3 regions of the Nocardiopsis sediminis genome follow, and region 1 is predicted to be linked to each of the others. Evidence: riboswitches for the same ligand, from Rfam matches in the RefSeq annotation. Region 1 holds a riboswitch; each other region holds the start of a gene.
What was found. A riboswitch is a leader RNA that binds a small molecule or an ion and turns the genes downstream of it on or off. The one in region 1 is predicted to bind S-adenosylmethionine.
Positions count from the first base shown of each region.

Region 2: another riboswitch for S-adenosylmethionine. It lies ahead of ACFOVU_RS02390 (peroxidase-related enzyme); the one in region 1 lies ahead of ACFOVU_RS13605 (TIGR04028 family ABC transporter substrate-binding protein).
Region 3: another riboswitch for S-adenosylmethionine. It lies ahead of thrC (threonine synthase); the one in region 1 lies ahead of ACFOVU_RS13605 (TIGR04028 family ABC transporter substrate-binding protein).

Region 1 covers NZ_JBHSBH010000008.1:402,641-409,994, reverse strand. The annotation lists gene ACFOVU_RS13620 (dipeptide ABC transporter ATP-binding protein) at 1-994, opposite strand, end outside; gene ACFOVU_RS13615 (ABC transporter permease) at 991-1,848, opposite strand; gene ACFOVU_RS13610 (ABC transporter permease) at 1,845-2,786, opposite strand; gene ACFOVU_RS13605 (TIGR04028 family ABC transporter substrate-binding protein) at 2,862-4,508, opposite strand; SAM riboswitch class IV at 4,570-4,687, opposite strand; gene ACFOVU_RS13600 (LacI family DNA-binding transcriptional regulator) at 4,975-6,045, shown strand; gene ACFOVU_RS13595 (alpha-L-rhamnosidase) at 6,094-7,354, opposite strand, start outside.
Region 2 covers NZ_JBHSBH010000003.1:221,845-229,198, reverse strand. The annotation lists gene ACFOVU_RS02410 (nucleotide sugar dehydrogenase) at 1-1,288, shown strand, start outside; gene ACFOVU_RS02405 (NAD-dependent epimerase/dehydratase family protein) at 1,294-2,268, shown strand; gene ACFOVU_RS02400 (SDR family NAD(P)-dependent oxidoreductase) at 2,323-3,048, opposite strand; gene ACFOVU_RS02395 (MarR family winged helix-turn-helix transcriptional regulator) at 3,119-3,670, shown strand; SAM riboswitch class IV at 3,888-3,995, shown strand; gene ACFOVU_RS02390 (peroxidase-related enzyme) at 4,084-5,289, shown strand; gene ACFOVU_RS02385 (ABC transporter substrate-binding protein) at 5,366-6,442, shown strand; gene ACFOVU_RS02380 (FecCD family ABC transporter permease) at 6,448-7,354, shown strand, end outside.
Region 3 covers NZ_JBHSBH010000013.1:253,409-260,762, forward strand. The annotation lists gene ACFOVU_RS21390 (S8 family serine peptidase) at 207-1,496, shown strand; gene ACFOVU_RS21395 (GrpB family protein) at 1,617-2,183, shown strand; gene ACFOVU_RS21400 (alpha,alpha-trehalose-phosphate synthase (UDP-forming)) at 2,269-3,708, opposite strand; SAM riboswitch class I at 4,080-4,221, shown strand; gene thrC (threonine synthase) at 4,234-5,499, shown strand; gene ACFOVU_RS21410 (ubiquitin-like small modifier protein 1) at 5,594-5,869, shown strand; gene groL (chaperonin GroEL) at 6,201-7,354, shown strand, end outside.

The sequences.
Region 1 (7,354 bases):
GGCGGGAGCCGAAGTCCTGGACGAGGTCGCGGACGTCGATCGCCGGCCGGAGCTGCGATGCGGCCGGTGCGGGGGTGGGCCCCGCATCGGTGCGGGACGGCGCGTGGATCCCTGTTCGCCCGTCCGTGGCGGCCGGCGCGCGGCTGCGCCCGGCCGCCGTGAGGGACGGGGCGTCGGCCAGCAGGGTGCGGGTGTAGTCGTCGGCGGGCCGGGTGAGGACGGTGGCCGTGGGTCCGCTCTCGCGCACCCGGCCGTCCTTGAGGACGACGACCCGGTCGGCGCGGTCGGCGGCCACCGCCAGGTCGTGCGTGACCAGCAGGACCGCGGTGCCGTCCTCGCGGCGCAGGTCGTCGAGCAGGTCCAGGACGGTCCTCTGGACGGTGACGTCCAGGGCGCTGGTGGCCTCGTCGGCGATGACCAGGTCCGGGCGCAGGGCGATGGCCGCGGCGATGAGGACGCGCTGGCGCATCCCGCCGGAGAGCTCGTGCGGGTACTGGCGGGCGCGGCGCACGGGGTCGGGGATGCCCACGCGTTCCAGCAGCTCCAGCACCCGGGCGCGGACGCGGCGCCGGTCGCCCCACCGGTGGATGTCCAGCGCCTCGGCAAGGGTGTCGCCGATGCGCTTGACGGGGTTGAGGGAGTCGCCGGGGTCCTGGGGGACCAGGCCGATGCGGGCGCCGCGCACCGCCTCCATGCGCCGCTCCCCCCACGCGGTGATGTCGGTGCCGTTGAGGAGGATCCGGCCGCCCAGGACGCGGCCGTTTCCGGGCAGCAGCCCGATGACGGACTGGGCGGTGGTGCTCTTGCCGGACCCGGATTCGCCGACGACGGCGACGACCTCGCCGGGGTCCACGGTGAGCGATACCCCGTGCAGGACGCGGGTCTCGGTGGTGCGGCCGGTGTAGGCGACGGACAGGTCCTCGACCGCCAGCACGGGCGTGCCGGGGTCGGGCGCGGCGATGTCGGCGGCGGTGGGGTGTGCGGTGCGGGTCATGGTGTCCCCCGTCGTGCGATCGCGGCGCTGATGCGGTTGGCGGCGAGGACGACCGCGACCACGACGAGGCCGGGCAGGGTCGTCAGCCACCAGGAGGTGGCGACGTAGTCGCGTCCCTCGGCGATCATCAGCCCCCATTCGGGGGTGGGCGGGGGCGCGCCGTAGCCGAGGAACCCCAGGGTGGAGATGGCGAGGATGGCGGTGCCGAATTGCAGGGCCGCCAGGGCCGCCACGGAGGTCATCGAGTTGGGCAGGACGTGGCGCACCAGAACGGCGGGCAGGCGGCCGCCGGAGACGAAGGCGGCCTCGACGTAGTCGGTGCGGCGGACCCGGATCACCTCGGATCGGGCCAGGCGGGCGAAGGCGGCGACCCCGGCGACGCCGACGGCGACGGCGATCTGGGTGGTGCCGAAGCCCAGGACGATGACGACGCTGAGCGACAGCAGCAGGGCGGGGACGGCCAGGAGCACGTCCACGATGCGCATGAGGACGTCGTCGACGATGCCGCCGACGGCCCCGGCGGTGGCGCCGATGAGGGTGCCCAGGACCAGGCCGACGGTGACGGCGACCAGGGCGCCCGACAGCGAGTGGACCGAGCCGTGCACAACGCGGGTGAACACGTCGCGGCCGGTGGCGTCGGTGCCGAACCAGTAGTGGGCGCCGGGCGGGTGCAGGGCGTCGGCGGCCACGCCGGTGGTGGGGCCGGCGGAGGTGAACAGGCCCGGGGCCAGCGCCCAGGCGACCGCGACCGCGATGACGGCGATCGCGAGCACGGTGGCGGGTTCCCAGCGGCGCAGGCGCCGCCACAGCGGCAGCGGGGTCCGGTGGGGTGCGGAGGGGGTGGGGTGGTTCATGCGGTGGCGCCCGCCTTGTTCCTCAGACGTGGGTCCAGTACCGGGTAGAGCAGGTCGACGATCAGGTTGATGAGGACGAACACGGTGGCGGCGAGCAGGACGACCGCTTGGAGGACCGCGACGTCCTGCTGGGCGACGGCCTGTTCGGTGAGGCGGCCGATCCCGGCCCGGCCGAAGACGGTCTCGGTGACCACGGCGCCGCCGACGAGTTCGCCGAACAGCACCCCGGCCATGGTGAGGGTGGGCGGCAGGGCGTTCTTGGCGACGTTGCGCCACAGCACGCGGGAGCGGCTCGCGCCGCGGGCGCGCACCACGGTGACGAAGGGGCGGGTGTGCACGTCGTCGATGCTGCGGGTGAGGATCTGGGCCAGGGGTGCGGCGATGGGCACGGCGAGGGTGAGCACCGGCAGGATCAACCCCTCCACCGGGCCGGGGCGCACGACCGCGACCAGGCCCAGCTGGAAGGAGAACACCTGGACGAGGACGATGCCCAGCCAGAACACCGGCACCGAGACGAACAGGGACGGCACGGCACGTAGCGAGCCGCGGATCCAGGCCAGGCGCGGGTAGGTGGACAGGAACGCGATGGCCGCGGCGAGCAGGGCGGCGGCGGCGAAGCCGAGGACGGCGAGCAGCAGGGTGTGGGGCAGCGCTTCGGCCAGCAGCAGCCGCACGGGGGTGCCGGTCTGCACGGAGTGGCCGAAGTCGCCGCTCAGGAACCCGAGCAGGGTGTGCAGGTACTGCTGGTACAGCGGGGCGTCGACGCCGTAGGCAGCGCGCAGGGCGGCGATCTGCTCGGGGGACAGCCCCAGTTCGGGGTTCTCGAACTTGATCATGACGGCGTCGCCGGGCATGGCCTGGAGCAGGATGAAGGCGGCGGTGAACGCGGCGAGCAGGACCACGAGGGCCTGCCCGGACCGCCGTAGAGCGTGGTTCAATCCGACCTCTTCGGATGTGTGTGGTGGCGGGTGGCGGGGCCCGCCCCGGAGACCGGGGCCGGGGCGGGCGCGGGGTCAGTCCGCCAGCCACGCCTCGTGGAAGGCGGGCCGGCCCACCGACTCGAAGGCGAGGCCGTGCACGTAGGGTGCGCTGCCGTAGACCTGGGGCTCTTCGAACAGGGGGATGACGTAGGCCTGTTCGGCCAGGTACTCCTGGACGGCGGCGGAGGCGGCGTCGCGTTCGCCGGGGTCGGGGGTGGAGGCCACCTCTTCGAGGAGTTCCTCCAGTTCCGGGTCCTCGATGGAGTCGTCGCCGGGGTCGCGGTTGAGGAGGGTGTTGCGGTTCTGCGAGTGGAACTGGCTCTTGATGACGTCGAGGTCGGCGCGCCCCACCATGGAGTGGTAGATCTGCACCTGGTCGGGGTCGTTGATTGCTTCGGCGTAGGTCCCCGCGTCGGCGGTGAGGATCTGGAGGTCCACGCCGATCCCGGCGAGCTGCTGGCTGATGAGGGTGAGCGCCTCGAATGAGCGGGGCTGGGGTGCGGCCTCGTTGACGACGAGGGTCAGCGGGGTGCCGTCCTTTTCGCGGATCCCGTCGGGGCCGGGGGTCCACCCGGCCTCCTCCAGCAGGTCGGCGGCGCGTTCGGGGTCGTGCTCCAGGTGCTGCGACTGGTCGGTGTAGCCCAGGGCGGTGCTGCTGAGGATGGAGGTGGCCACCGGGTAGCGGTCGGTGTAGACGGTGTCGACGACCTCCTGGCGGTCGATGCCGGCGATGAGCGCCTGGCGGACCCGGATGTCGGAGAGGATCTCGTTGCCGAAGCGCAGCCCCAGGCTGTTGTTGACCCCGTTGGTCTGGGGCGCGTGGACGCTGAACCCGGCCTCTTCGACCTGCTCCTCGTCCTGGGCCTCGACGTAGCGGACGACGTCGGCCTGCCCGGAGGTGAGGGAGCCCACGCGGACGCTGTCCTCGGGGGTGACGCTGATGAGGATCTCGTCGAGGTGGGCGCGGCCCTGGTTGTCACTGCCGGGCGGGGCCCAGGCGTAGTCCTCTCGGGCGGTGAGGGTGAGCTCGGTGCCGACCTCCTCTTCGGTGATGACGAAGGGGCCGGTGCCGATGATCTCGGTGGAGTTGCCGGGGCCGAAGTCCTCGAAGGCCCGTTCGAGGGTCTCTGCGGAGAGGATGCCGGAGTTGATGGTGGAGGTGGCCTGGAGGAAGCCGGGCGAGGGCTCCTTGAAGTGGAAGCGCACGGTGGTGTCGTCGACGACCTCGCTGCGCTCGTAGTTGTTGATCGCCTCGGAGACGATGAGGGCGCGGTCCTGGTCGCCCAGCCCGTAGAGGTCGAAGTTCGCGGCGACGACCTCGGCGGTCAGGGGTGAGCCGTCGGAGAAGGTGACGTCGTCGCGCAGGGTGAAGGTGTATTCGGTGGCGTCGTCGTTGACCTCCCAGTCGGTGGCCAGCCAGGGCTCCAGCTCCAGGGTCTCGGGGTCCTGGTGGACGAGCCGGTCGGTGATGTTGTTGACGAGTCCGCCGTTGGGGTAGAAGCCGGCCGAAGGCGGATACAGGCTGTCGTGGGCCTGGTGTTCGAGGTAGACCAGGCTGCCGCCGGTGACGGGCTCGCCGTCTGCGCCGGCGGAGGAGTCCTGACCGCAGCCGGTGAGCGCCAGGACGGCGAACGCGGCCACCAGGGCCAGGGCGCGGACCGACGTGGTGGAGTGGGACACGTTCTTCCTCTCAGGGGGAGGGCCGGCGCGGGCGACCGTTCGCGGGGGCGAGGCAGGGTACGGGGGGCGCTTGCGTCCGTCGGGCGGGCCGGCGGGCGCCTGGTCGCGCTCGGGAGCACCCCACCGCCGCACGAGGGTTGCTGTTCCGCCCGCCGAGCCGGACAGCGGAACTCTGGACCACGAGCAGAAAACATACCATATGGGTAGGAAAAATAGGTTTTCGGCTCGGTGTCACGTTCCGGCGGGACGTATCCGGAGCCGGTTCACGGCGCCGTCGAGGCCGATGACGGCGCCGCGTTCGCCGCCGGCGATGAGCGAAGGGGCGCAGGTGGCCCCGCGGACACAGCGCGCGGCGGCCCATCGGGTGACCCTGAAACCGACAATCGTTTGCCACCCGCGCCGGAGCCCCGGCTCCGGAGCGGGCCCTCCGGGGAAGGCCGTATGCCACCATGAGGGGACACCGACCTTGACGAGGAGAACCGTGGCCCCCGAGGAGCACCACAGCGCGGCGCGACGCTCGAACGGCAACCGGAAGCCACACGCCACCATCTACGACATCGCCCGGCATCTCGGGGTGAGCCCCTCGACGGTGTCGCGGGCGCTCAACAAGCCGGGGCGGATCAACGCCAAGACCGAGCAGCGGATCCGCGAGGCGGCCGCCGAGCTCAACTACCGCCTCAACCCCATGGCGCGGGCGCTGCCCACCGGGCGGACCAGCACCATCGGGCTGATCCTCTCCGACATCACCAACCCGGTCTACTTCACCCTCGTGCGCGGCGCCGAGCGCATCGCCGCGGCCGCGGGCTACACGCTGGTCCTCGCCGAGTCGCAGGAGTCCGTCGAGCTGGAGGCGCAGACGGCCGAGCGGCTCCTGCTGTCCGTCGACGGGCTGGTCCTGGTCTCCTCCCGGATGGACGACGACCACATCGAGGCGCTGGCCGACCGCAAGCCGCTCATCACCGTCAACCGGCGGGTGGGGGCGGTTCCGGGGATCGTGCCCGATGTCGTGCCCGGCATCCGCGACGCCCTGGACCACTTGGCGTCGCTGGGCCACCGGTCCATCGCCTTCCTGTCGGGGCCCGGCGTGTCGTGGATGAACGAGCTCCGCTGGAACACGCTGCTGGACGAGGCGCCCGAGCGCGGGATGGCGATCGTGGAGATCGGCCCCAACGACCCGACCCGCGACGGCGGCCGCGCGGCGCTGCGCCGGGTCCGGGCGTCGGGGGTCACCGCGGTGGTGACCTACAACGACCTGATGGCCATCGGCCTGCTCGACGCCTACCGCGGCGCCGGCATGGACATCCCCGGCGACCTGAGCATCGTGGGCTTCGACGACATCTTCGGGTCGGACTTCACCTCCCCGCCGATGACGACGATCCGGACCCCGCTCGACCTCGCGGGCGAGGAGGCGGTGCACCGGCTGATCGCCACCACCGCCGAGGACGCCGGGGAGGCAGGGCAGGCCGGTGCCCCGGAGCCCCGGCGGGTCGGCACCGAGTTCATCCTGCGGGGGTCGACGGCGGCCCCCGGCCGCTGACGGCGTCGACGGATCGGGCGGCGAGCGGTTCGAGACGCCGGGGCCGGCTCATCCGGGCAGGGGGCGGCGGTCCGAGAGGGAGCCGGGTCCGCCTCGGAGGGTCGTGCCGTCGGGGAAGCGGACCTCCGCCGCCGACCCCGGGGGCACGTCGACGGTGATCGCGAGGTCGCCGTCCTCGATGCGCCAGCCGACGGTGATGGTGCCCTGGGGGCTCTCGAACGTGCCGCGCGCCCAGGTGAGCGAGGGGTCCACGGCCGGGGCGACGGTGAAGGACTCCCACGCCACCGACCCCGGTGCCTGCCGCAGCCCGAGGGTGTGGGTGTGCAGGAAGCCCACGACCGCCCCCTTGCTGTAGTGGTTGAGCGACGCGGTGGCGGTTCCATCGGCGTCGACGCCGTCCCAGTCCTCCCAGATGGTGGTCGCGCCGCGGTCGAGCATGCCGAGCCAGGACGGGGAGGTCCGCTGGTGCAGCAGCGCGTAGGCGGTGTCGGCGTGGCCGGTGTCGGCGAGCACGGGCAGCAGGTCGGCGGTGGAGAGGAACCCGGTGCCCAGGTGCCCGCCGGCCTCGGCGATGAGCGCCACCAGGCGGTCGGCGGCGCGCGCCCGCAGGTGGGTCGGCACCAGGCCGAAGGCGAGGGCGCGCACGTGGGCGGCCTGCGTGTCGGGGGTGATGCGCCCCTGCGGGTCGCAGAACTCGCTTCGCCACGCCGCCCGCACCTGCTCGGCGATCGCGCTGTAGCGCCCGGCGTCGCCGGAGCGGCCCAGGACGCCGGCGATCGCGGCGAGGGTCTGCACGGAGCGGAAGAGGTAGGCGGTGCCGACCTCGCCCTTGTCGGCCAGGTACCAGGCGCGGGGGTCGGCCTGGATCGGGTCGATGAGGGAGCCGTCGGCCGCGCGCTTCTTGGGCTCCAGCCACTCCCCCCAGTGGAAGGAGCCGTCCCAGATGAACTCCTCGTGCGGCAGCGGCTGCGCCGAGCGCTCGATCCGCGAGGGGTGGCGGGCGGTGCGCGCGGTCGTCAGCGCCCATTCCACCCAGCGCACCATGGCGTCCCAGTTCTCGGCGAGGACCGCGTGGTCGCCGTAGGTCTCGTACATCACCCAAGGCACGAGCACGATGGCGTCGCCCCAGCCGGCGGAGCCGGTGATCCCGTCGGCCAGCGGATCGTCGCGGTGGACCTTCCGCCGTGCCGGGTCGGGTGCGATGTTGGCGATGCGGCCGTCGTCGAGCTGGTCGTCGCGGACCGAGCGCAGCCACTTGCGGCTGAAGCCGGCGACGTCGTAGAGCCGGGCGGCGGTGGGGGCGAAGACC
Region 2 (7,354 bases), on a different contig from region 1:
CTGTATCGGCGTGACCCTGGCGGACCTCGGGATGCGGGTGACCGGAATCGACCGCGACGCCGCGACGGTCGAGGCGTTCGCCCGCGGGGAGTGCCCCGTTCCCGAACCCGGCCTGGCCGAGGCGGTCACCCGGCTGCACGGGTCGGACCGGCTCGCCTTCGCCACCGGGTACGCGGCCGCGGCGTCGGCCGACGTCGTCCTCATCACGGTCGACACCCCGGTCGACGACGCGGGCGGCCTGGTGCCCGGCCCGCTGGAGGCCGTCTGCCGGTCGCTCGCGCCCCTGCTGCGCTCCGGCCAGCTCGTGATCGTCAAGAGCACCGTTCCGCCCGGCTACACCCGCAACGCGGTGCTGCCGATGCTGGAATCCGGCGGCGGCCGCCACGGGACCGACTTCCACCTGGCGTTCTGCCCCGAGCGCCTCTCCGAGGGCACCGCCCTCGCCCAGATCCGGCAGCTGCCCATCGTCATCGGCGGGTGCGGCCCGGCGAGCGCGGAGGCGGCCGACGCGTTCTGGCAGGGGGCGCTCCAGGTGCCCACCCGCGTGTACCCGGTCCCCGAGATCGCCGAGCTCGTCAAGCTGGCCGACAACTGGTGGATCGACCACAACATCGCCATGGCCAACGACCTCGCCCGCCTGTGCGACGGCTACGGCGTGGACGTCCTCGACGTCATCGCGGGGGCCAACTCGCTGCCCAAGGGCAACGGCAACGTCAACATCCTGCTGCCCAGCGTGGGCGTCGGCGGGGCCTGCCTCACCAAGGACCCGTGGATGGCCGCGCGCTCGGCGCGCGACCGCGGCGCGCGGCTGCAGACGGTCGAGACCGCCCGGCGCGTCAACGACGAAATGCCGGAGTACGCCGCCCGGACCATCACCGACCAGCTCATCAAGCTCGGCAGGGAGCCGAGCGGGGCGGTGGTCGCCGTGCTGGGGGCGGCGTTCAAGAACGACACCGGCGACCTGCGCGCGACCCCGGCCGCCGGCGTGGTGGAGCGGCTGCGCGCCGCCGGGGCGCGGGTGCGCGTCTTCGACCCGCTGGCCGACCCCGCCGAGATCCGCTCGGTGTTCGGCCTGCCCGCCGAGACCGCGTGGACGGACGCCGTCGCGGGCGCCGACTGCGTCGCGGTGCTCGCCGGGCACACCCCCTTCCGGCGGCTGGACTTCGCCGCCCTCAAGGAGCGGGTGGCCGACCCCTGCCTGGTCTACGACGGGCGCGCATACTACCCGCCCGAGACCATCGCCCGCCTGCGCGAGCTGGGCTTCACCTACCGCGGCGTCGGGCGGTGAGGGCGGTGGGTTCGATCCGCAGGGCCGTTGTCACGGGCGGCTCCGGGTTCATCGGGGGCCACCTCGCCGAACGCCTCGCCCGCGAGGGCGCCGAGGTCGTGGTCTTCGACGTGGCGCCGCCGCCCCCGGAGGCGCTGAACAGTGGGGCGGTCGCCTATGTCAAGGGGGACATCACCGACGAGGCCGCCGTGGCCCGGGTGATCACGCCCGATGTCGACACCGTCTTCCACATGTCGGCCGTGGTGGGGGTGGACCGCTACCTGAGCCGGCCGCTCGACGTCCTCGACGTCAACATCCTGGGGACCCGCAACGTCCTGCGGCGGGCCCTGGACACCGGCGCCCGGGTGATCATGGCCAGCACCAGCGAGGTCTACGGCAAGAACCCCGCCGTGCCGTGGGCGGAGGACGACGACCGCGTCGTGGGCCCCACCTCGGCCGAGCGCTGGACCTACTCCTCCAGCAAGGCCCTGGCCGAGCACATGGCCTTCGCCCTGGCCCGCGGCCACGGGCTGCGCGCATCCGTCGTCCGCTACTTCAACGTCTACGGGCCGCGGCAGCGGCCGGCCTATGTGGTCAGCCGCAGCATCCACCGGGTGCTCAACGGGCTGCCGGCGGAGGTCTACGACAGCGGGCACCAGACCCGCTGCTTCACGTTCATCGACGACGCCGTCGAGGGCACACTGCGCGTGGCGGCCGAGCCCGGGGCGGCCGGTGAGTGCTTCAACATCGGGGGCCACCGCGAGACCACGATGGCCGAGGCCGTCGGCCTGGTCACCCGCCTCGCCGGCGCGGACCACCCGCCGCGGACCCTGGTGACCGCGACGGCCCTGGGCGACGGCTACCAGGACATCGACCGGCGCGTGCCCGACACCGCCAAGGCGCTGCGCATCCTGGGCTGGCGCGCCGAGACACCCCTCGACGAGGGGATCGCCCGCACCATCGCGTGGGCCCGCGCCGCCCCCGGGTGGCTGGCCTCGTGACCGGCCCGGCGCGGGCGCGCGCCGGGCCGGAGGGCGCAGAGGATCGAGGGGCGTTCAGCGGGTGGGGTGGGCGCCGCCGTTGACCGCGAGGACCTGGGCGGTGATCTGGCGGGCGGAGCCGGAGGCGAGGAAGTGGACGGTCTCCGCCACTTCATCGGGGGTCCCGACGCGGCCGGTCCGGGTCATGGCGATGAGCTGTTTGCGGCGCTCCTCGGACAGGCTGCCGCGGAAGAACTCGGTGTCGTCGATGAGGCCGGGCGCGACCACGTTCGCGGTGACCCCGCGCGGCCCGAGCCGGCCGGATTCGTAGACGTTCCAGGATGCGAGGGCCGCCTTGGCCACGCCGTAGGGGCCGGAGCCCTTGTCGGCGGCGATGGAGCCGATGCTGATCACGGACCCGCCGTCGGCGAGCCGGTCGCGCACGGCCTCGGTCATGAGCACGGCGGTGAGCAGGTTGGCGTCCATGTTGGCGCGCCAGTTCCCCGCGAGGGTCGCGAGGTCGCGCGCCGGCTCCCGGTCGAAGTCGGTGTTGCCGCCGGCGCAGTTGACCAGGACGTCGACCCGGCCGGGGAGGTCATCGGCGAACGCGCCGACCTGCTCGGGGTCGGTGCCGTCGCAGACGGCGGCGCTGACGCTGCCGCCCTCCTCCTTTGCCGCGGCCTCGATCGGGCCGCGACGGCGGCCGGTGATGATGACGGAGTCGCCGGATCGTGCGAACGCCGCGGTGATGGCCCGGCCGATTCCCGTTCCGCCTCCGGTGACGATGACGGTTCGTGCCATTTGGCCCCTCCTCAAGGTAGGGTTCAGACCTAAACGAAATATATCATTTAGATCTGAACGTAGGCCTTGCATGCCGAACGACCGCCTGGACCCCGACGACCCGATCGACGCCATCTCCCTGGCGTGGCTGCGCGAACGCCCGGAGACCCCCGTCACGAGCATCGGGATCGTCACCCGGATCTGGCACGCCGCCAAGCTCCTGGGCGAGGAGCGAAGACGCGTCCTCGCCGCAGCGGGGGCCGACCCCGCCACCCTGGACCTGCTCAGCGTCCTGCGGCGGAGCGGGCCGCCCTACCGGCTGACCACCCGCGACCTCGCCGAGCGCACCATGGTGACCCCCGGGGCGATCTCCCAGCGCATCACGCGCGCCGAGCGCGACGGCCTGGTCGAGCGCAGCCCGCGCGGCGACGGCTCGCGCGCGGTCGACGTCACCCTCACCCCGGCCGGGCACGACACCGTCGAGCGCCTGGTGGACCGGGTCCTCGGCCGCGAATCCGAGCTGGTGGCCGGGCTCGCCCCCGGCGACCGGGACGCACTCGACCGCCTTCTGCGCGCGCTCCTGGGCGACCTGCACACGGAACTGGGCACCGCGAGCCCCACCCAGGTCGGAACCGGCGGCTGAGGGGCGGCCGGGACCGCCCTGCGAAGGCGTTCCCGCTGCGGTCGGCGGACGCCGCGGACCGCGGTGACTGCGCCGCCCAAGGCGGCGTCGGCCGGCGGCTGGACGCGCTCCCACACCCCTGGAACCGGTCAACGGTCGCAATTCCTACCAAATGTGTCGCATTTGTCACCTTCAACCGGCTTGTGCGCGTTTGGCGAGATCGTTTACGTTCGTCGCAGGTCAAGAGTGCCAGCGCGAAGATCCGGCTTGCTGGCCGGCAACCTCCTGCACGGCGGGGTGCCTCCGGAGTTACGACCCGGCTGCGGGAACGCGGCATGCGTGCACGATCGGGGCACCCCGGACCGTCCGGTCCGCAGCCCCCGCCCGGCTCCTGCCCTCCCTCCCGCCTCCGGCACGATGAGAGAGCGGAGACAGTGAGCAGCGCGCACAGCACCGATGCCGCGGCGGGCGACGCCGCCGCCCCCGACACCGTGGGCGGCCTGGCCCGCCTCAGCACAGCCGTCGAGGCGGCCCGCAACGCCAAGCCCGAGTTCCCCCGCGAGGTCCAGGCGGCCTATGACGCCCTGTTCACCGTTGCGGGCCCCGTGGCAGCCCCGGTGCGCCGGGGCCTCGCCGCCCTCGCGGCCCGCCGGCACGGAGCGGCCGACATCGTCGCCCACCACGCCGGCCTCGGCGCCGACCCCGCCCTCTACGCCGACGAACCGCCGGCCGACCCCGCGCTGCGGGCCGCGGCCGAGCACGTCGACCTGCTGACCACCTCCCCCGCCCTGGTGCGGCGCGAGGACACCGACCGGCTCGCGGCAGCGGGCTGGACCCCCGACGAGATCATCGTGATCTCCCAGGTCGCCGCGTTCACCGCGTTCCTGGTGCGGCTCGTGCACGGCCTGCGCCTGGTCGACGGCGCCGCCCAGGCCACGGACGCCCCGCTGGAGCGCCCGACGCCGGCGCGCGGCCGGACCAAGAGCACCGCCACCACGGCGGCCAACGGCGCCGAGCGCCCGGTCGCCTACACCCAGGAGCTGCTGTCGTGGACCCCGTGGGTCCCGCCCGTGGAGCCCGGCGACCTCACCGACGAGCAGAAGGAGGCGTTCGCCGGCAAGACCAACGACGCCTACTTCCGGCTGCTGTCGCGCGCACCCGCCCTGCTGCGGGCGCGCACCGCGGTGGACTACGCCGTCTTCTACACCCGCGACGGCCTCCCGCGCGCCGAGCGCGAGCTCGCCGCGGCCGCCGCCAGCAAGGTCAACGACTGCGTGTACTGCGCATCGGTCCACTCGCGCAAGGCGTCGCAGATGTCCAAGCGGACCGCCGACGTCCAGCGCGTGCTGGACGCCTCGCTCCCCCGCGACCACGACTGGAAGGCGCTGGACCTGTCCCCGCTGTGGGACGGCCAGGACGCCCGCTGGTCCGCCGTCGTCGCCTTCGCCGCGGCGCTGTCGACCACCCCGGCGTCGGCCACCGAAGCGCACCTGGCCGACCTGCGATCGCACGGGATCACCGACGTCGAACTGGTGGACCTGGTGGGGTCGGTCGCGTTCTTCGCCTGGGCGAACCGGCTGATGCTCACCCTCGGCGAACCGTTCCGGCCGGGCACCGAGCCCGCCGCCGGCCCGGCCTGACCCGGCCCGACCCCGCCGCGCCCCCTGCCCCCGCGCCGGTCGTCCCACCCCGCACCACACCCGGAAGAGGCACCCCATGCCACAGATACGCCGCCGCACCCGACCATTCACCGCCCTCGCCGCCGCGGGCGTGCTCGCGACCCTCATCGCGGGCTGCGGCGAGGTCGTCCCCGAATCCGACGGCGCCGCCGCCGAGTCCATCACCGTGGTCGACGACGCCGACCGCGAGGTCACCATCGAGGGCCCGGTCGAGCGCGCGGTGGTCCTCAACAGCTACGGCAACGAGTTCGTGCGCGCGATCGGCGCGGGCGACACGATCGTGGGCGTCGACAAGGTCTCCGCCGAACGCCTCCCCTACATGGGGTTCGGCGAGGACGAGGTCGTCAGCGAGGACCTGTCGGAGATCAACTTCGAGGCGGTCGCCGAGCTCGACCCCGACGTGTTCATCCTCCCCCGCAACGGAGCCTGGGAGGAGGCCGCCGCCCAGCTGGAGTCCTTCGGGATCCCGGTGGTCGTGGCCACCGCCTGGGACTTCGACGTCTTCCACGAGACGATGGACCTCCTCGGCGAGGTCTTCGACCGCCCGGACCAGGCCGCCGAGGTCGCCGGGTTCTACGACGAGATCTTCGGCGTGATCGACGAGCGGGTCGAGGGCACCGAGCCCGTCCCCGTGTACTGGGAGACCGTCCAGCCCTACCTGACCGTGCTGCCCGGTTCCGGCTTCGACCAGATCATCACCGCGGCCGGCGGCGAGAACGTCTTCGGCGACGTCGAGACCGGCGGCGACGTGCAGTCGGAGACGACGGTCGACCCCGCCGCCGTGGCCGAGCGCGACCCCGCCCTGATCATCCACGAGTTCGACCCGGCCGCGGAGCCGACCGGCTCCGGCCGCTTCGACGACCTCGGCGACGACCTGCTGGGCCGCCCCGGCTGGCAGGACATCGCCGCCGTCCAAGACGGCGAGGTCTACGTGAGCAACGGGTGGGCCACCAGCGGCCTGTCCAAGGCCATCGGCGCCCTCTACCTGGCGACCTGGCTGCACCCCGACGAGTTCGCCGACATCGACCCCGAGGAGTACCTGCGCCGCTGGGTCGAGGACTACCAGCAGACCGAGTTCGCCGGCGCCGACGAATACATCCGGAAGGTCGGGTGACCGGTATGGCGACCACGACTCCACCGAAAGCGGCGGAGCCGGAGGATGCAACGGCCGGCGGCGCACGCGCCCCGAGGCGCCGGGGCGCGCTGCGCGGCGCCGTCCTGGCCGCGGGGGCGGCGGCCTCGGTCCTGGCGGTCGCATGGTGCGTGACCATCGGCACCGCCGGGATCACCGCCGTCGATGTGGCGAGCGCGGTGCGGCTGTCGCTCTTCGGCGGCACGCTCGCCGCCGACTTCGAGCGGTCCTACTCCATCATCACCGAGCTGCGCCTGCCCCGGGCGCTGCTGGCCTTCGCCGCCGGCGCCGCCCTGTCGGTGGCCGGCGCGGTCATGCAGGGCCTGCTGCGCAACCCGCTGGTCAGCCCGTTCACCCTGGGGGTGTCCCCGGCGGCGGCGTTCGGCGCCTCACTGGCCATCCTGCTCACCGGCGGCGCATCCGGGTCGGCGTCGTGGCTGGTGATCCTCAGCGCGCTGGGGACGGCGCTGCTGGTGTCGGCCCTGGTGCTGGGCCTGGCATCGGCGAAGTCGCTGGCCACCGCGACCCTGCTGCTGCTCGGCATCGCGCTGACACAGCTGTTCGAGGCCATGACGGCGGCGCTCCAGTTCGTCGCCGACGAGAACACCCTCCAGGCGATCGTGCGCTGGACGTTCGGGTCGGTCAACGACGCCACGTGGACCGAGGTGCAGATCGTCGGCGCGGTCGCGCTGCTCGCGCTGCCCGTCCTGCTGTGGTTCGCCAAGGACCTCAACGCCGTGGCGTTCGCGGGCGACGACGCGGCCAAGAGCCTGGGCGTGAACGTGACCGCGCTGCGCATCGGCCTGATCGCGCTGTCGGTCGTGCTCGCCGCGGTCGTGGTGTCCTTCTGCGGGGTCATCGGCTTCGTCGGGCTCGTCGGCCCGCACATCGCGC
Region 3 (7,354 bases), on a different contig from region 1:
AGGGGCGCTGAGGAGAAGTAGCAGGAGGATCGCCCCCCGGGGTTAGAGTTACCTGTCCTCATGGCCCGTCGCCGGCGCGCGCCCCCGATTGCGGCTCACCCGATGCGGCGGTACATGCGAGAATGGCCCGCGTTCGCGCCTGGACGGCCTGGTCGGGGCCGCACTGAATGCGACAGTCCGACGATACGTCACGGGGGTCCACAGCCATGCGCACATCCGCAGCCGGGACGCGTTCGGCACGGGCCGCGGGGGCGGCCGCGGCGGCCACGGCCATCGCCGTGTCGCTCGCCCCGCCGGCGGCCGGCGACACCGGCGCCGAGCTGCGCGTCGACCAGTGGGGCATGGACGCGATCGGCGCCACCGACGCCGCCGTGGAGACCCCGGGCGACGGGATCACCGTCGCGGTCCTCGGCAGCGGCGTCGACGATGGCCACCCCGATCTACGCGACACCGTCACCATTGGTCGCGACTTCACCGGCCAGGACCTCGCCCCGGGCGACGACGGCTACGGCGGCTCCACCGGGGCGGCGGGCATCATCGCCGCCAGCGGGCACGGGCGCGAGTTCACGGGCGGCATCATCGGGGTAGCTCCGGCCGCCGACATCCTGTCGGTGCGCGTCGAGCCCGGCGACGGCGGCACCGGCGCCGGGTCGGTCGACACCGCCGCCGCGCTCGCCGACGGCATCCGCTACGCGGCGGCCGAGGGCGCGCAGATCCTCGCCCTCCCCGAAAGCGCCGCGGAGGGCGCCGTGTCCGACCCCGGCGTGCAGGAGGCGATCGACACCGTCGCCCACCGGGGGGTGCTGGTGGTCGTCCCCGCCGGCCCGGGCGCCACCGGCGCGGCCGGTACCACCGCCGATGCCGGGACCGGCGACGATTCCGGCCCCGGCCCCGTGCTGACCGTCGGCGCCTTCGGCGAGGACGGGGCGCTCACCGCTGACTCCCCGGGCGGCGACTCCGTGACGCTCGCCGCACCGGGCGCGGCCGTCGAGACGCTCGATGCGGGCGAGGGCTACACCACCGCCGACGGCACCGTCCCCGCCGCCGCGTTCGTGGCCGGGGCCGCGGCGCTCATCCGCGCCGAGCACCCCCAGCTGCTGCCCGGCCAGGTGGCCGACGCGCTGGTCGAGGGCGCGGCCGCGCCCGCCGGCGGCGGTGGCCCCGGGTACGGCGCCGGGCTGCTCGACGTGCCCGGTGCGCTCGACGCCGCCGGCACGGCGGCCGAGGACGTCCCCCTCTACGACGAGGACCTCGCCGCCGCGGCCGAGGACCCCTTCCTCCCGCCGTGGGCGCTGTGGACGGGCGCCGCCGTGCTGGCGCTGCTGCTGGCCGCGGTGGCGACCGTCCTGGTGCGCCGCTCGACCGCCAACCCCTACGGCCTGCCCTCGCGGAGCACCGCCGCGGCCACGGAGACCGCCGGCGCGGACTCCGGCCGCGCGCAGGCCGCCACCGCCCGCGGACGGCGCCGCCGCGGCGGGTCGCGGCGCAAGCGCTGACGCCCGCCTCCCGATCGCGGCCGGCATACCGCGCGGTCGGTATCGCCCCCGGTCAGCAGGGGAACCCGCGGGTGGGTCAGGGCTTGACGGAGCGCCCCCGGGGCGAAAAGCTTGTCCAATATGTCCCCCAGTGACCCCCTGCCCCTGCGCGGCCGGAACCCCGCCGATGCGCCGCCGGCCGGCCGGCGGCTGGTCGACGGCCGCGTCCCCGTCGCCGACTACGACGTCAAATGGCCCTACCTCTTCCACCGTGAAGCCGGGCGCATCCGCCAGGCCCTCGGCGACTCCGTGCTCGACCTCCAGCACGTCGGCTCCACCTCGGTACCCGGGCTCACCGCCACCCCGTGCGTGGACCTGCTGCTGCTGGTCGCCGACCCCGCCGACGAGGACGCCTACCTGCCGCCCCTGGCCGGCGCCGGGTACACGCTGGTCGACCGCGACCCCGGCGGCGACGGCCGCAGGCTCTTCAAGGGCCCCGACGTCAACATCGACCTGCACGTGCTCGGGGCCGGCTCGGGCGAGGCCGACCGCATGCTGCGCTTCCGCGACCACCTGCGCACCCACCCCGGCGACCACGAGCTCTACGCCAGCACCAAGCGCGGGCTCGCCGAGCGGCGGTGGGAGAGCCTCCAGGACTACGCCGACGCGAAGTCACCGGTCATCGACGAGATCATGTCGCGCTCCTGACACCCCGCTCACGGAGTCCGGGCGCACCGGGACACCGCCGCGCGGCGACCGCCGGAGCCGCCGCGGGCACGACCATCGGCGGCCGTCAGCCGAGCGCGCGCAGCTGGTCGCCGAACCAGCGCTGCGGCGACACCGCGGTGGCCTGCTCGGCCAGGTGGGCGCTGCGCTCGCGGCGCTCTTCGGCGGGCATCTCCAGCGCGGTGTGGAGCGCGCGCGCCGTCTCGCTGACGTCGTAGGGGTTGACCAGCAGGGCGTGGGCGCCGAGCTCGTCGGCGGCGCCCGCCTCGGTCGACAGCACCAGTGCGCAGCCGTCGTCGGAGAGCACCGGCCCCTCCTTGGCGACCAGGTTCATGCCGTCGCGGATCGGGTTCACCAGCAGCACGTCGGCCAGCCGGTAGGCGGCCAGCGAACGCGGGTAGTCGTCGTTGACCTCGAGGATCAGCGGGGTCCAGGAGTCGGTGCCGAACTCCTCGTTGATCTCCTTGGCGACCCGGAGCACCGATTCGGTGTACTCGCGGTACTCGGGGACGTCGCCCCGGCTGGGGTAGGCGAACGCGAGGTGGGTGACGCGGCCGTGCCACTCGGGGTGGTCGCGGAGCATCTCCCGGTAGGCCTCGAGGCCGCGCACGATGTTCTTGGACAGCTCGGTGCGGTCGACCCGGACGATGAGCCGGCGGTCGCCGACCCGCTCGCGCAGCGCCGCGCGGCGCTCGGCGACGTCGTCGGCCGCGGCCCGCTCGCGCAGCCCCTCGGCGTCGGCGCCCAGCGGGTACACGGCCACGCCGATCACCCGGCTGCCGTACTCGACGGTGCGCTTGTCCCAGTCGACATCGGCGCGCAGGAACGTCTCGCAGCAGCGCAGGAAGGCGTCGGCCCAGCGCCGGCTGAGGAAGCCCAGGCGGTCGGCGCCGAGCATGCCCTCGAGGAGCTCGCGCGCGATGTCGGTGGGCAGCATCCGGAAATACTCCGGCGGCGCCCACGGGGTGTGGGAGAAGTGCGAGATGCGCAGGTCGGGGCGGCGGCCGCGGAGCATCCGGGGCACCAGGGCCAGGTGGTAGTCCTGCACGGCGACCCGGGCGTTGTCGGCGGAGCCGGTGAGCAGGCCCTCGGCGAACGCGGTGTTGTAGGCGCGGTAGTCGGCCCACTCGGCGCGGAATTCGGCCCCGAAGCCGGGCTTGTTGGGGGTGTCGTAGAGCATGTGGTGGACGAACCACAGCGTGGAGTTGGCCACCGAGGTGTAGGCGTTGGCGAAGGTCGCCGGGGGGATGTCGAGCATCCGCACGCTGGTGCCGCCGACGTCGAACCCGGCCCGGTCGAGCCGGCCCTCGGGGGCGCGCGACGCCGCCTGGCGGTCGGCGTCGGACAGGGCGGCGCACACCCACAGCGTGTCGGCCTGGGCGGCGGCCGAGCTGAGGCCGGACACGAGCCCGCCGCCTCCGCGCCGGTGGCGGAGCGCACCGTCGTCATCGATCGAAAAGGACACCGGTCCCCTGTTGGAAGCGACGAGGATCTGTGCCTTGTCCACCTGATCGTCCACCTCTCGCATGACATCCGGGCCGGATTCCCATTTGACCACCCGGCCCCCGCCCGGCGGAGGGGCGGGTGGGTGTACGGGAAGGTGTCATAGGTCTCGCCCGTCACAGAGGAACCCAAACCTGCCGAGATGTCCGTCCCTCTCGGGGCGTGTCCGCCCGGATACGGAAGCGGAAGCGCGGGCACGCACCCCCTGCCGCACACAGGCTCCGGGCCCGAGCGAGGCCCGCGCGGCGGCCCTGGCCACGCCCCCGCTCGCCGCCGCCGACCCGCTGTCATCCCGGTCACCCCGGATGGCAGAGCCGAGGGGCGGTCGGTTACAGTGGCGAACGTATCCCGAGTGGATCACCGACAACTTCATATTGCTCATCCAGAGGGGTGGAGGGAACGGCCCTGCGAAGCCCCGGCAACCATCTCGGCGTGCGATTCCGCGGAAATTGCGGGGCGGCCGGGGCAGGTGCCAACTCCGTCCTGGAGCCAGATCGGCTCACAGGGAAGATGAGGGGAGACGCCTCGCATGGCGATGACCGCCACCGGCCCTGGTGCCACCACCGCCCGCCCTTTCGGCCCCGCAGTGGCCCTTTCCTGCCGCGAATGCGGCGAGCGCTACGAGCTCGGCCCGCGCTTCGCGTGTGAGTTCTGTTTCGGCCCCCTTGAGGTCGCCTACGAGTTCGGCGAGGTCAGCCACGCCTCCATCGCCGCCGGGCCCGCCAGCATCTGGCGCTACGCCGGGCTGCTGCCGGTACCCGCCAACGTCGCCGAGCTGCCCAACATGAACCCGGGCCTCACCCGCCTGGTCCGCGCCGACCGCCTCGCCGCCGAGCTGGGCATGCGCACACTGCACGTCAAGGACGACTCCGGCAACCCCACCCACTCCTTCAAGGACCGCGTGGTGGCCATCGCCGTCGAAGCCGCCCGCACCTTCGGGTTCCGCACCCTGTCCTGCTCCTCCACCGGCAACCTCGCCGGGGCGGTCGGCGCCGCCGCGGCGCGCGCCGGCTTCGGCTCGTGCGTGTTCATCCCGGCCGGGCTCGAAGAGGGCAAGGTCATCATGGCGGCCGTCTACGGCGGCCGCGTGGTCGCCATCGACGGCAACTACGACGACGTCAACCGGTTCTGCTCGGAACTGATCGGCGACCCCGCCGGCGAGGACTGGGGGTTCGTCAACGTCAACCTCCGGCCCTACTACGGCGAGGGCTCCAAGACGCTGGCCTACGAGATCGCCGAGCAGCTCGGCTGGCGGCTGCCGGAGCAGATCATCATCCCGATCGCCTCGGGCTCCCAGCTCACCAAGATCGACAAGGGCTTCCAGGAGCTGATCAAGCTGGGCCTGGTCGAGGACCGCCCCTACAAGATCTTCGGCGCCCAGGCCACCGGCTGCTCGCCGGTCGCCCGCGCCTGGGAGCAGGGCCACGACGTCATCCAGCCGGTCAAGCCCGACACCATCGCCAAGTCGCTGGCCATCGGCAACCCGGCCGACGGCCCCTACGTGCTCGACATCTGCCGGCGCACCGGCGGCGCGGTCGCCCACGTCAGCGACGCCGAGGTGGTCGACTCCATCGGCCTGCTGGCGCGCACCGAGGGCGTTTTCGCCGAGACCGCGGGCGGGGTGACCACCGGCGTGCTGCGCAAGCTGCTCGCCGAGGGCGCCCTCGACCCCGCCGCCGAGACCGTCGTGCTCAACACCGGCGACGGCCTCAAGACGCTCAACGCGGTCGAGGCCGGGGTGACCGCCACCATCAAGCCGTCCCTGAAGGCGTTCAAGGACGCCGGGCTGCTCTGACGCCGCCACCGGCGGCCCACCCGGCCGCCGCAGTCCCGGCCCGCGGACCTGCCCGGGCCGGCGCCGATCCCTGAAGACAAGGAGTTCACACGCCATGAGCGTCAGCGTTCGCGTCCCCACCATCCTGCGCACCTACACCAAGGACGCGGCCGAGGTCACCGCCGAAGGGGCCACCCTTCAGGACGTGCTCGACCACCTTGAGGCCGACCACCCCGGTATCCGGGCGCGGATCCTCGACGACAGCGGCAAGATCCGCCGCTTCGTCAACGTCTACGTCGGCGACGAGGACGTCCGCTTCGCCGACGGCCTGGCCACCGCGGTCGCCGACGGCACCGAGGTCTCGATCATCCCCGCGGTCGCCGGCGGCTGAGCCCCGCACGGCGCCCGCAGCGCCGCCGCCGAACACCCCCCGCCCGCATCCCCCGGCCCCGTTCCGGCGGGTGCGGGTTTCGGCGTTGAGGGCCGGGTTGACCTGCGGGTGATCGCTCGGCGAATTCGAGCGCAGGTCGTTTGCACTCGACCATCGAGAGTGCTAAAAATGGGACTCTTAGCACTCTGAGATGAGGAGTGCTAATTCCGGATCGAGACGATGAGGCCGCGGCCTCCGGCAGACGGGTTGCCGGGGCGAGCCGGGGCCGTCCGTCGCGGGCATCGGCTCGTTCCCACGCGTACCAGCCCGGTCTCGGGAGGACAAGAAGTCTATGGCAGCCAAACTGATCGCGTTCGACGAGGAAGCCCGGCGCGGCCTTGAGCGCGGCATGAACCAGCTCGCCGACGCCGTCAAGGTGACCCTCGGCCCCAAGGGCCGCAACGTCGTGCTGGAGAAGAAGTGGGGCGCCCCCACGATCACCAACGACGGTGTCTCCATCGCCAAGGAGATCGAGCTCGAGGACCCGTGGGAGAAGATCGGGGCCGAGCTCGTCAAGGAGGTCGCCAAGAAGACCGACGACGTCGCCGGTGACGGCACCACCACCGCCACCGTCCTCGCCCAGGCCCTGGTGCGCGAGGGCCTGCGCAACGTCGCCGCGGGCGCCAACCCCGTCGGCCTGAAGCGCGGCATCGAGGCCGCCGTCGCCCGTATCAGCGACGAGCTGGCCAACATCTCCAAGGACGTGGAGACCAAGGAGCAGATCGCCTCCACCGCCTCCATCTCCGCCAGCGACACCCAGATCGGCGACGCCATCGCCGAGGCGATGGACAAGGTCGGCAAGGAAGGCGTCATCACGGTCGAGGAGGGCCAGACCTTCGGTCTGGAGCTCGAACTCGCCGAGGGCATGCGCTTCGACAAGGGCTACATCTCGCCCTACTTCGCCACCGACCTCGAGCGCATGGAGACGGTCCTCGAGGACCCCTACATCCTCATCGTCAACTCCAAGATCTCCAACAACAACGAGCTCCTGCCCGTTGTCGAGAAGGTCCTTCAGGCCGGCCGCCCGCTGGTCCTGATCGCCGAGGACCTCGAGGGCGGCGCGCTCCAGACCCTCGTCCTCAACAAGATCCGCGGCACCTTCAAGTCCGTCGCCGTCAAGGCCCCGGGCTTCGGCGACCGCCGCAAGGCGCAGCTCGGCGACATCGCCGTGCTGACCGGCGGCCAGGTCATCACCGAAGAGGTCGGCCTCAAGCTCGAGAACACCGAGCTCGACATGCTCGGCCGCGCCCGCAAGGTCGTCGTCACCAAGGACGAGACCACCATCGTCGACGGCGCCGGCGACGCCACCGCCATCTCCGGCCGGGTCAACGAGATCCGCAACGAGATCGAGCGCACCGACTCCGACTACGACCGCGAGAAGCTCCAGGAGCGCCTGGCGCGCCTGGCCGGCGGTGTCGCGGTCATCAAGGCCGGTGCCGCCACCGA